One region of the Halomonas sp. CSM-2 genome, then DNA from elsewhere that is predicted to be linked to it. Evidence: riboswitches for the same ligand, from Rfam matches in the RefSeq annotation. Region 1 holds a riboswitch; each other region holds the start of a gene.
The links. A riboswitch is a leader RNA that binds a small molecule or an ion and turns the genes downstream of it on or off. The one in region 1 is predicted to bind thiamine pyrophosphate.
Positions count from the first base shown of each region.

Region 2: linked by a shared signal. The riboswitch ahead of B7L15_RS05050 (NUDIX hydrolase) and the one ahead of B7L15_RS04705 (sodium:solute symporter family transporter) in region 1 are both predicted to bind thiamine pyrophosphate.
Region 3: linked by a shared signal. The riboswitch ahead of thiM (hydroxyethylthiazole kinase) and the one ahead of B7L15_RS04705 (sodium:solute symporter family transporter) in region 1 are both predicted to bind thiamine pyrophosphate.

Region 1 is NZ_NBYR01000004.1:174,308-178,584, forward strand. It holds gene B7L15_RS04700 (diguanylate cyclase domain-containing protein) at 1-912, opposite strand, end outside; gene B7L15_RS04705 (sodium:solute symporter family transporter) at 960-2,354, opposite strand; TPP riboswitch at 2,344-2,446, opposite strand; gene B7L15_RS04710 (hypothetical protein) at 2,660-3,352, shown strand; gene B7L15_RS04715 (CoA-acylating methylmalonate-semialdehyde dehydrogenase) at 3,415-4,277, opposite strand, start outside.
Region 2 is NZ_NBYR01000005.1:14,923-19,199, forward strand. It holds gene B7L15_RS05045 (thymidylate synthase) at 33-1,007, opposite strand; gene B7L15_RS05050 (NUDIX hydrolase) at 1,062-1,625, opposite strand; TPP riboswitch at 1,688-1,791, opposite strand; gene cmoB (tRNA 5-methoxyuridine(34)/uridine 5-oxyacetic acid(34) synthase CmoB) at 1,976-2,974, opposite strand; gene B7L15_RS05060 (phospholipase D-like domain-containing protein) at 2,990-4,277, opposite strand, start outside.
Region 3 is NZ_NBYR01000003.1:125,364-129,640, forward strand. It holds gene B7L15_RS03445 (DMT family transporter) at 1-519, shown strand, start outside; gene thiE (thiamine phosphate synthase) at 529-1,140, opposite strand; gene thiM (hydroxyethylthiazole kinase) at 1,130-1,933, opposite strand; TPP riboswitch at 1,958-2,054, opposite strand; gene B7L15_RS03460 (hypothetical protein) at 2,102-2,446, opposite strand; gene B7L15_RS03465 (DUF2237 family protein) at 2,555-2,929, opposite strand; gene gloA (lactoylglutathione lyase) at 3,142-3,675, shown strand; gene B7L15_RS03475 (DUF6164 family protein) at 3,677-4,039, shown strand; gene B7L15_RS03480 (cupin domain-containing protein) at 4,031-4,277, opposite strand, start outside.

The DNA of each region.
Region 1 (4,277 bases):
CAGATCGCGCAGGCGCTCGAGCTGTATGCGCTCGGTAACATCGTGGAGAAACAGGCTGCGCTGCCTGCGTCCCTCTATATCGAGCGACTTGATGCGCATTTCCACTGGCAATGAGCTGCCGTCACGACGTGCAGCGTAGTAGGTGACGGGCGTCTGCTGGTCGCCTTCCGGCATGCCATCAGGAAAGATCAAATGCTCAATGGAGCGCGCCAGAGCTTCCCTGCGCGTCCAGCCAAACATCGTCGTCGCGGCTCGATTCCAGTCCAGCACAAGGTCGTTATCGTCAATGCTGATATAGGCATCATAGGCCGACTCGATCACCAAGTTCAGCTCTCGGGTGCGCCGCTCAATCTGGTTTTCAAGATCCAGGTGCAGCGCTTCGAGAGATGACTGGGATGCTTCCCGGCGCTGCTTTTCAAACAGGAACCGCTCACGCAGGTGAATTTCATCAGTAACAATCGATCCAAGATCTTTAAGCGCGTTGATCTCGGCGTCGCTAAGCCGACGTGGCCTTGTGTCCACGGCACACAGCGACCCCAACGCCAACCCCTTTGATGTGCGCAGCGGAATACCCGCGTAAAAACGCACTCCGCCTGGCACGGTCACCAACGGATTATCGGCAAAACGCGGATCTTCTCGGGTATCTTCAACAATCAGCGGCGCAGATTCCGCAATGGTATGGGCGCAGAAAGCCACGCTACGTGATGTTTCACGAAGCTCAGTTCCCACACGAGATTTTATCCATTGCCGCTTGGCGTCAATCAGCGTGACGGTCGAGGTCGGTACATTCAGTAATTGGGTGACCAGACGCGTCACCCGGTCGAATGCGGGTTCTTCCGGCGTGTCCAGCAGCGCCAATTCGTAAAGCGCCGCCAGCCGAGCCTCTTCGTCGGGAAGAATAGGGTAGTTCATTGACTGTGGCCCATGACGGTAGACGATAACCAACCATCATAACGTGATCAGCCATGCTTTGCCCAAGATGCCCGATGACCAACCACTTTCGCCCAGCTAACACTTACCAGTGTAGAAGCACATAACGCACCGAGGAAAGGACCCAGCGTGGGAATACCAGCAGGGAAAGTCGCCGCCATGAGACCCGCTGCAAGGCTACCACTGGCCAGCCAGCCGGGTAACACGGCGCCTAAAAGCCCTGCAATACCGCCGCCAATCGCAGCCGCGGTGGACATCCGCTTCCATAGCCCCAGCAATACCGGTACGACAATCGCGGCACACAGCAAGTCGGCGATCAGGAATAGCCGCAATACGGAAAGCCCCTGAAGGGCGATGATCACCACCGGCACCATCAGCACAACGGTCCACCAGCGCGCCGTGGTCAGCGACCTGCCCTGCTGCTCATGCTGGGAGACTATCAGCGAGGCAATCGCGTTCTGTAGCGTATCGACACTGGACGCCACCAGTGTCACCGCCAGCACCAGGACCAGCATGGCGAGCCACGACGGCGCATTTCCCAGCAGAGCAAAAAACGGGATTGGCGGCTCACCCAGCGCAACGCCACTCATCGCGGCAAGCATCCCCAGGCCGCCGATGACCATCACCACAGCGACGGTCATGCCACCCCCCAGCCAGGCCCCCTGGCCCAGACTGCGTGAATCCTGCGCGGCCCACACTCGCTGCCAGTAACCCTGGTGGAAAAGGTTAGCCGCGGTAACAGCAATGACCAGTGTCACCGCTACACTCAGCGCGTCGCCCAATGGGGCACTCGGCATCGACGATACGTCTGGCATGGCGGGTAAATAGGTGAAGGCAACACTGCTGACGATAAGCAGCAGAGCGATCAACAGCCAGGCCTGCCACCGGTCGGTGGCAAGGCTCGCCCTAAGCCCGCCGAGCACGGTATAGGCAAGCGTGCTCAAAGCGACACCGAGGACAACCAAAGCGGGCGGCACATCGGAAAGTAATGCGGTAATCGCACCAATCGCCGTCAGCTCTGCAGCGAGAAAGCAGGCCATATAGGCCACTGACACCAGTGACACCCAGCGCCGCACGCTGGTGCCGTAGCATGCCTGGGCAAACTCGGCGATGCTTCTGCCTTCGGGCAGTGCGCGGCGGATGGCCGGCCCATAAAGGCCCAATACGATAAATGGCAATGCCGAACCGATGGCATAACCCGCAAGCGCCACGGGGCCAACAAAGGCGCCGATTTCCGGCGGGGCAAACAGAATCCATGCCCCCATCCCGGAGGCAAGAAACGACAGTCCGAGGGTCGCTCCGGACTGGGAATTGCGGGCCGTAATGTAATCATCGACCGTGCCACCGGCCCAGCGAGCCCGCAGGCCAAGGATGATGAAAACGCCAAGTGCCGCGGCAAGCGCAGCTGATGTCAGGTAGGGCATGTCGCACTTCCTCCGCCGGTATCATCCGGATCAGGTTCCAGGGTCAGCGCAAGCGCACTCTCAGCCTCTTCGAGGCCCCCCTGGCGACAGTGTGTGAAAGATCGTTATGAACAGGTATTATTCTCAACGAGAATCGCACCAACGTAAAGTGGCGCGCGCATGCCATAACGCGCAAGCACTCGGTGCTTCACACGGCCGAGGGCTTTCAATCCGCGTCATCGCTCGCCATACTCCGTAGGTGCTCTAATAACGTTATAGAAACCGTGCGCCCAGAGCGACACGGTTCGCTCAACGGGAAATCTCTAATGCGCTATACAGAAGCCAAGGAACATACGCCGGGCAGGCTCCACGCCTTGTTTGCTGACCCTTACAATGCGTTTGAAAACGATACGGATGAGCGACAGTTACATCTGCATATTGCGCTTTACTTGCTGTTGGCACGCCCCATGGAGCGTGGCTTGATGACGTTGAGAGTCATCCATGGCTGGGAGAACGGCGGTTTCGAGCCGGATGACTTGCAGCATGCCGACTACGCCATTCACAACGTGGCTGATTTTAAACGCGCAGTCAGCACCTTTACTCAGGCTTCAAAAGACAACGTCGCCCTTCCGGCCGCCCGTGATGACCTGCTGGCCAGCCCGCTAGACGATGCGATCGCCAATGCCGAGGCAGACGGGCAAACGCTGGATGAAGAAACGCGCACTATTCCGGCCCGCTGGCCTGCTTTTGAAGGCGGTTTGGCACTTTATACGCTGTTCAAGATGTACCACCGCCTGGTATACGGCGAGGACGAAGCGTACCGCTGCACCCAGTGCTATACCGCCCAAGGGCTGCGCGAGATTCACGAATTTCATCTTGAAGAAGGCGAGTTTGCACTGCTGGTGCCAACCGGCAAGCATTTTGCCAGCGAGCCTTCAATGCTGGTGCTGCACGAGAGTCAGCTTGATCCGATTGAACGGCTGCTGGAAGAGAGTTTACCGCTGTTCCAGGATTTTTAGTCCTCGCATTGACGTTCCCTCGGCCCATTCAGGCCGAGGGAAATATCGTTTGGCGAGTGACATCAGCCAAGTGAGATGGTGCTATTGATACCGCTGGAGACGTTTTCCGGCTCAAACCAGCGTGCTGTCACGGTCTTGGTCTGCGTCCAGAAAGCAATCGCCTGCTTGCCGTTGGGACCCAGGTCACCAAGCTTCGAGCCTCGCGAACCGGTAAAGCTGAAATAGGCCACCGGCACCGGGATCGGTACGTTGATGCCGATCTGCCCCACATCGATATCGTTTTCAAAGCGCCGCGCCACCCATCCGGAGTTGGTAAAGATCGAGGTGCCGTTGCCGTTGGGGTTGGCATTGATGAACGCGATGGCATCATCCAGGGTTGCCACGCTGACCACGCAGAGTACCGGGCCAAAGATCTCTTCCCGGTAGATGGACATGTCTGCCGTCACGTCGGCAAATAACGTCGGCCCGACAAAATTACCTTCCGGATAGCCCTCAACCGAGCAGCCTCGCCCGTCGACCATTAATCTGGCGCCCTCTTTTTCACCTGCGCCAATCAAACGCTCGACGCGCTCCTTGGCCTGAGGGGATACCAGCGGGCCCAGGTCAGCGTCGCGCTGGGTGCCAGGCCCGACTTTCATGCCACGAGCGCCTTCCACAATATCGTCGAGCCATTCACGGGCTTCCCCCACCAGGACCACCACCGAGTTGGCCATGCAACGCTGCCCGGCCGCCCCAAAGGCAGAGCCCAGCAGGCTGTCGATCGCCTGACTGCGATTGGCATCGGGCATGACCACGCAATGGTTCTTGGCGCCCATCATCGCCTGCATGCGTTTACCCGCCGCGGCGGCGCGGTTATACAGCAGCGAGCCTACGTGGGATGAGCCAATGAACGACAGCGCCTTGATCGCCTGATGATCGGCGATCT
Region 2 (4,277 bases), on a different contig from region 1:
AATCTCCTAGTGTGCGCTCATGTATGAATGCTTTAACTACCCCAGCGATTAATAAGAAACGGTCCATAGTAGGGGTTGATTATCTCCAATGCCTTTTGAGGCAGTGCATTTCCTATTTTGATTTGGCGATAAATCCAGAATAGCATCAGTACATCTCGCCAATAAGCCGTTAGGTTAAGCTTAGCCATGTCATTAAATGACAACAAGCCGCTACGGATTTCTGACTCATATTCCAGTAGTTCGCGTATAGTGGCAGGGGATGTACCAACTGGCATTAAAGGTATGGTGCCTGACTGGGGCACTGTTTCATTACTATTCAAAAGCTCAAGCGCACGCTCATGTGTGCTTTCATAGACGTGAATAGAACCAACTTGATGAGTGTAGTGCCCGATATTGCAACCTATGCGGGTAGCAATATATTCCTGCAAGAAAGTAAAAGAGAAAATATCGTTCAGCATACCAACGTAAGCATCATTGGCACGCATATAGCTAACCATGTGCAGCTTTTCTTCGCGAAGTAGCAGCTGAAGACCCAAGGTACATGAAACGTCAATATTACGTCGATAAAGATTTTCTTCCGCACTGAATATTTGCAGGACGGTACGCTTGCTGTCGGGGTCGTCATTTTTAAGGATATCAATCGCTCGTTCGATTTGATCGAATGTGTCTACACCAAAGTTTTTAAGACGAGCTCCGTAACCAGTGCCTGGTAGGCTTATACCATCTGGGCTGTAGCGTTGCATCGACGGTGCGTACCAGGAAATAAATGCCAAGTCGTTTTTACCGGATAAATACCACAACGCTTCTGCATAATTAAAGACAATATTTTGTTTGCGTATTTTGCTTAGACAAAAACGATCTCGGGGGTTGTCGAGTCGGACATTGAATCCAATGAGTTCTCGCTCTTTGTTTCCTCGAGGTGCGTTAATATGTTCGTATTCAAAGCAGATTTTATGCAGTGTGTCCCTATAGAGGCTGGTGAAATTCGTATAATGTTTATGCATCATTATATTAATCTCTTCCGATGGACAAAGAGGTATCTTTAACTGATGAGGGGTGGTTTATAAAGCTGAGTTGGGGGCGTGGGTCTCATGTGATTTTTCGTTGACCATTGAACTATGCAAATTAAAGGCTTTCATGACAGTATCTGCTACGTGATCTGCCAAGACTTCATTGAAATTGAGTTCTCCGTTTACAACTTTCGCCCATCGGCAGTCTGCAGCATCATCACCGGGCTGTAGCTCGCCATCAACGTAGTGACAAAGTAGGGCAACCAAGGCGAAGTGGTGGTGATTTCCCTCAGGGTCATATCCAATCACTTCTACTACATCAATCAACGGCCCTGCGGTTGCTGTGATACCTGTTTCTTCCAGCAATTCGCGCTCTGCTGCACAATGTAGGCTCTCTCCTGGTTCCACTGATCCTCCTGGGAAGCCCCAAGTGCCCCGTTGAGGCTCTTTACTGCGTTGGACTAGGAGAACTTCATTATCACGCAGAGTTACGGCGATTGCTGCCAAACGTGGCTTGGCAGGTACGGAGTTCATGCGGTTTTTATCAGACATGTTAAAAGGAGGGGCGCTGCTGAGCGTAGATACGTTAGCGGGCGTTGAGTTATTTTGCGACACGATGAACTCCTGTATTGAGGTTCGAATAATACAGGCGCAGGTGTCAAAACAGATCCATATATGGTTTATGCCCGTTCCGTTCCTACGCCGGTATAAGCCGGATCAGGTTCAAAGGGTTTGGATAACTCCATCTCAGCCTGAAGAACAGACACCCCTCGGAAAATTCACCACTACTATGAATTTAAGTATAAGTCAATGCTTGGGCTTGTGATTTTAAATGCACGCTCTCCTTGTCGGCTTATCGCCCTGAAGTAGTAAGCGATTACACATCGCCACCACATTTTAATTAAATGACTGTTATGCAGCGACTTGGCGTAAGCCGCAGTTTTGACCCTTCTTCGCACAATCGGCTAAACGGCTAAACAGCTCGGCTTATTCGCCAATATCACCGCCCGGCGCGGAGCAGGGTAGCCTTCGATGGTGCGGGTACGGTCGTCTGGATCGAGGAAATCGGCCAGCGACTGGTAGGTCATCCAGTCGGTGGAGCGCTGCTCGTCAAGGGTGGTGGCTGCTTCATCCACCACGCGAACGTTGGTAAAGCCGCAGCGCGAAAGCCAGTGGCATAGCGCCATGGAGGAGGGCAGGAAGTAAACGTTGGGCATGGCGGCGTAGCGTTCGCCGGGCATAAACACCGTCTGCTCATCGCCTTCCACCACCAGGGTCTCCAGCACCAACTCGCCGCCAGGCGCCAAGGCGGCCTTTAGCTGCTGAATGTGCTCCAGCGGCGCAGGGCGGTGGTAGAGCACGCCCATGGAAAAGACCGTATCGAAAAAGCCCAGGTTTTCCGGTACGTCTTCGATGCCCACCGGTAAGAACTGCGTTCTGCCGCCGTCTGCATCGCCCACGAAATGGCGTACCGCCTGGAACTGCCAGTAAAAGCGCGGTGAAGGGTCAATGACCAGCACAAAAGCTGCACCTGCCCCGGCCATCCGCCAGGCGTGGTAACCGCTACCTCCGCCCACATCGAGCACTTTGCGGTATTCGAGCGGTGCCAGGTGGGGGGCCACGCGCTGCCACTTCCAGTCGGAGCGCCACTCGGTGTCGATATGGAGGCCACCCAATTGAAAAGGGCCTTTCCGCCAGGGTGCAAGCTTTCTCAGCAGGTTGAAACACTGGCGCTTTTGGCTGTCGGTGAGGTCAATGTCGACAGTCACGGTGTCGCTGTTCAGGTCGACGCGCCGCTCGCTTGGCAGCGCGGGCAGTTTGGCCACGGCTTTTTCCCAGGCGGGCAAGTCGCCGTGGCGGTTGCGGTCGAGGCCGCGCGCCAATTGCTCGGGCAGACGTGCCAGCCAGGTGTCCAGACCCTGGTCAATAAAGGCGTGGTAGAGCTCGCGGTGGGGGTGGGGCATGGGTGTCTCGCTGTCTTAAAAAGTGCACCAGCCGCTGGCTTCCATCAGTCGATACTGCCAGTAGCGCCAACGAGAGGCGTCCAGGTAAGCCTCGGGGCCGGTGCTGTAATGCTCGGTGTCGGTATTATGCCAGTGGCGTTCGAAGGCTGCGCGGGCCTCGTGGATAATCGCATCATCGCTGTCGGCGACCCACTCGAGATTGGCTTCGAAGTTGAGGTCGTTAAGGCTACGCCGGGTATAGTTGGCCGAACCCAGCAGCAGGTGGGCGGGGCGCTTGCCAGCATGGCGCAGCAATACTTTGCCATGCGCCTGCTCGCCGTGGGTATCACTCCAGCGTAGCTGGATGTCGGCGTTGATCAGGTCGTTGGCCGCCTGGCGGTTGGGAATACCGCTGCCGGAGACGCCAAAGGCATGGTGGTTGGGGTCGAGAAGCACGCGTACCTTAACGCCCCTTGCCGCGGCTCTGACCACGGCCGCGATCACGCGACGGTGAGAGAGGTAGAGTATCTCTATATCGAGCCTCTCGTCTGCGTGGGCGTCGTCGATGATCGCCAGCAAAGCGCGTTTGATGGCGCCTTCGCTAAGCAGGCGTAGGCGCGGAGTGTTGCCACTTTTGTCGCTAGTGGCTGCCGTCGGCTGGACGTGGGCGATGGGGACGCCGCTGTGGGCGGCAATTTCGCGCTCGGAGGCAAGCAGGTCGAGGGCGGTATCACCGGCGACTCGCAGCGCCACGTCCCGGTAGTCGCTGCTGCCGTCATCGGCGTTGGCCGAGCTGACCACGGCGGTCCAGCGATCACCTTCGTCCACTACCAGGGTCTTACGATGGTTGGCGTTGAGGTTAAGCAGGGTCAGGTAGCTGCGAAGACCGACCTTGCCCTGGCCGATAGGGTTGGGTAGCCAGCCGGCCCGGGGCGAGTGGCGCAGCCAGCGAAAGCTCAGCCGCCAAAGCGCGGTCCAGCTTGGGTTGGGGTCACGCCCGATCGTTAGGTCGGTGGTGGCGACCCGGATGCCAGCCGCTTCAAGTGCTTGATGGTGGCTAGGCTCGAGCCCGCCGTAGACGGCGTTGATAGGATCGGTGATTACCACTATCTCGATATCAGGGCGCTGGTGCTTGCGGTTCAGCAGGGCGTCACGCATTGCCACGGAAATCTGGCGATGGCAGTCGTGGCGGTCGTCGGCAGGGTCGTTGAACTGGAACATATCCAATACCACCAGCTTTTTGGCCTGGCCAATCAGGCGCAACATCTCGTCGAAAATCTGCTGTCGGCAGTGGCGTTGGCCGTCAGCATCGATAAAGGTTTCG
Region 3 (4,277 bases), on a different contig from region 1:
GAACCTCCGGTGCTTATTGCCTCACTGGTGGGGTTTGTCGGCGTGCTGATTATTGTTCGCCCTAACAGTGATGCCTTTCAACTGGGCGCCGTGGTGTTGGTGGGAGCGGCGCTGTTCTATGCCCTGATGATGATTACCGCACGCCGCTACGGGGGCCGTGAGCACCTTTGGGCGATGCTTTTCTACATGACCTCTGTGCCCTTGGTGGTGACGGGGCTGACCTTGCCTTGGGTTTGGCAGACGCCGCTGCCCTGGCACTGGCTGGGCTTTTTGGCGTCTGGCGTTCTGGGGGTAGGTGCGACGGCGTTTATTACCCTGGCATTTCGCTTCGCTCCCGCGGCGATAGCCGCCCCGTTTGATTACACCGCCATGCTCTGGGCAGTGCTGCTCGGCTGGTGGTTCTGGGGCGAACTGCCGGACCTCTGGGTATGGGTGGGCAGTGCCTTGATCATGGCGAGCGGTCTGGCGATTGCCTATCACGACCGTCGAACGACGTTAAAGCGGCGCCCAACGGCCTAGTACCGACTCTTAACGCCGGAAGGCGCGAGCCGCTGCCTCAGGGTCGGGCTGCCCGCAAATCGCCGAGATGACCGCTAGCCCGTCAGCGCCTGCCCGCCGTATCGCGCTCACGTGGCTGGCATTCAGCCCGCCGATGGCCACGCTGGGTATCGGGCAATCCTTGATCAAGGAGGCGAGACCGCCAAAGCCAATCGGTTGGGCGTGATCCGCTTTGCTGGGGGTGGCAAAGATCGGCCCGATGCCGACGTAGTCAAGCTGATCAATGGGCGCGTCATGCAGTTGCTCAACGGTGTTGATCGAGAGCCCCAATATGGCCTTTGGCCCCATCGCAGCCCGGGCCTGGCGAACCGTCGCATCGCTCTGACCCACATGCAGCCCATCGGCCTGACTGGCAAGTGCCACCTCAAGGCGGTCGTTGATGATCAACGCCACCCCAGTGCCTGCCAGCAGGGCTTTCAAACGTCGTGCCTGGTCGATCATCTGTGCATCGCTTGCCTGCTTGTCGCGCAGTTGCACCATGCTGACGCCGCCGCGGACCGCCTCGCTGACGGTATGCTCAAGACCATGGTGCTGGCAAAGGGTCGCGTCGGTGACCAGATAGAGCGACAGATCAAAGGGCATCGCTGACCTCCCGCTGGGCAAAGCGGTTAAGCTCATCAGGTGTCAGTTGGTAAAGCGCGTCCAACAAGGCAACGTAAAAGCTGCCGGGCTCCCTGGCAGCCTTGCCAGCACGCTCCCCGGCTGCCGCAAAGCACGCCACGGCGGCACTGCTGGCATTCAACGGCGCGTCCGGATTGGTGGCGACAAACGCGGCGACCAGGGCGCTAAGCCCACAGCCCAAGGTCGTGACGCGGGGCATCAAAGGGTGGCCGCCATTGATCGAGTAGCAGACTCGTCCGTCGGTGACCCTGTCCCGCTCACCGGTCATGGCCACAATACACTGTTGCCGCTCGGCAAGTGCCATGGCGGCCGTTATGGCATCATCGGTAGACGCGGTGGCATCAACCCCCCTGCCCTGGTGGGCCAGCCCATTGAGCGACAGTATTTCAGAGGCGTTGCCACGGATGACGCTGGGCTTAAGGGCTAACAGGTCGGCGCAGACCGTCTGGCGATAACGGGTCGCACCGACGGCGACGGGATCCAGTACCCAGGGCGTGCTGTGCTCGCGAGCCGTGCGCGCGGCAAGCAGCATGGCTTCCGCCCAGGGTGATGAAAGCGTCCCGATGTTGACCGACAGTGCATCGGCAAGCGCGGCGAACTCAGCGACTTCCTGGGTGGCATGCAGCATGGCAGGTGACGCCCCGGTGGCCAGCAGCAGATTGGCGGTGCTGTTCATCGCGACATAATTGGTGATGCAGTGAATAAGCGGGGTGGTATCGCGCAGCGTCATCAAGCTGTCGCCAAATGTGGTCATGAAATCCTCCCGGCAGGGAGGTGGTGACAGGGCACCACGACTCCCTACGCCGGTATTAGCCGGTTCAGGTTATAAGGGTGCTTCTCAGCCCGTTCAGTGACGAGCGCCCCTGTCGTGATCATACTATCCGTGCCTTAGGTGGGTCTGTAAAGCGTTGGATAGGCTCGTTTAACGAAACGAGATGCGTGTTCCGTAGGTGAGCATTTCATCGGGCGTCATGGCTTTCCCCTCAACACCGATCATTTCGTCGCCGCACTGATCGGCAAAGGTAAGCACGCCATGGGTCAAGCCCAATTCACCCAGAGTATCGCGGATTTCGCCAGTGCCCAGGAAGGTGCTGACGTGCCCTTGGGCATTGGATAAATCAGAAACCCCGTTGGCATGGTGAAAGCGCACCTTATAGATGCCATCCATTGATTCAACTTCCACAATCGGCGAGAAGCCGTTGCGGAGCGCCTGGGAAAGCTGCTTCAAGGTGATGTGATCGCCAAGGGTCATATCGATCGAGGTCATGACCTACTCCTGTTGGATACCCTTCCGGTGGGGATCAACTGATGGGGTGTATAAAATTTATAATGGAAGTGTAGGATGTTTGCACAGAATATCCAAGACGCAACCCTATCAATGCACGGCATCCAGGGCGTGTTGGCGCAAGGTTTCGAGGCCGATGATGTCGAGGGTTTTCTGGTTAGTGGCGGATAAGACGACAGGGGGCGCCAAGCCCACCTCGGCGGCTTCCAGCCAGCGTGATGCGCACAGGCACCAACGGTCACCGGGCCGCAGGCCAGGAAAGCCAAATTCAGGCCGCGGCGTTACCAGGTCGTTACCTTGTGCCAGTGAAAAGGCCAGAAACTCCTCCGTCAGCATGGCGCACACAGAGTGGACGCCCATATCATCCGCCCCCACGCGACAGAATCCATCGCGGTAAAAGCCGGTTTTGGGGTCATGGCAGCACGGGGTGAGCGGTTCACCCAGGACATTGAGATCGCGGGCCATAAGGCCTCCTTAGCGCAAGGACTGGTATTTTGTCAGACTGCCCTCATGATGAAATGACAAACAACGATCATTCTGGTGCGCCATGAGGGCGAGTCACGATGGTTGGTAAAGGCTGTTGGTAACAGATAGTTGGTACAGACAGTTGCTGAAGACTGCCAGCCAGGACTCTACAGCCTTGTACAAAGTAACCGAAACGTCAAAGGAGATAGTGCATGTCATTTCAAGGTGAGCAGCATCCAGGGGTTGCCCCGACGCCCAAGCAAACCCAGGGATTCCGTTTGAACCACACCATGTTGCGGGTCAAGGACCCCGAGCGTGCGCTGGCGTTTTATTCACAGGTGTTTGGTATGCAAGTGATGCGTCGACTTGATTTTGAAGAAATGCAATTTTCACTCTACTTTCTGGCTAATCTGGAAGACGGTGATCAGGTCCCTGAAGAGACGCAGGCAAGAACCGCCTGGACGTTTAGTCAAAAGGGACTTTTAGAGCTGACCCACAACTGGGGCACAGAAAACCAGAACGGCTTTGCCTACCACGATGGCAACGCCGAGCCCCAGGGGTTTGGCCATATCTGCTTTAGCGTGCCCGATCTGGCGGCGGCCCAGGCGTGGTTCGACGAGCACGACGTCACCTTCGTCAAGCGTGCCGATCAGGGAAAGATGCAAGACGTGATTTTCGTCAAAGACCCGGACGGCTACTGGATTGAAGTGATTCAAGCGGACCTGATGGCCGGCAAGGGCGACTAGCATGGCGCATTTGCTGTTTCGCCTGCGCCATGTGACCGACGAAGAGGCCATGGAAGTCCGCCAGTTGCTCGATGCCCATGGCCTGGATACTTACGAGACACAGGCTGGTTTCTTCCGGTTGGGCGTGGATGCCATCTGGCTGCGTGACCTAAGTCAACTTGAGGATGCCAACGCGCTACTGGCCGAGTATCAGGCCGAGCGCCAGGCGCGGGCCAGGCAAGAACACAACGAAGCCCTCGCACGGGGTGATGCACCCACCTTATGGCAGCGTTTTAGTGCCCACCCCGTGCAAATCACGCTGGTGGGCGTGGCCATCTTATTGCTGGTGGCGTTAACGCTGCTGCCCTTTCTGGCCCTAGGCTGAATCGTCCTGCACCGGCGGTAGGTGGCCGCGCTTGAGGTACATCTGCACGCCACTTTCCCCGGCAGTGAGGGTCAGCGCCATGCCGCTGGGGTAGCGGCACCAGCTACCAGCGGTGTATTCCCGGTCGCCGTCGCTCAAGGCGCCCTCCAGCACGAAAAACTCCAGCCCGCCGGTCAGCACCGGATACTCAATGGCCTGGCCAGCCTCCCAGTGTTCCAGGCTGACCCGCTCCTGTTTG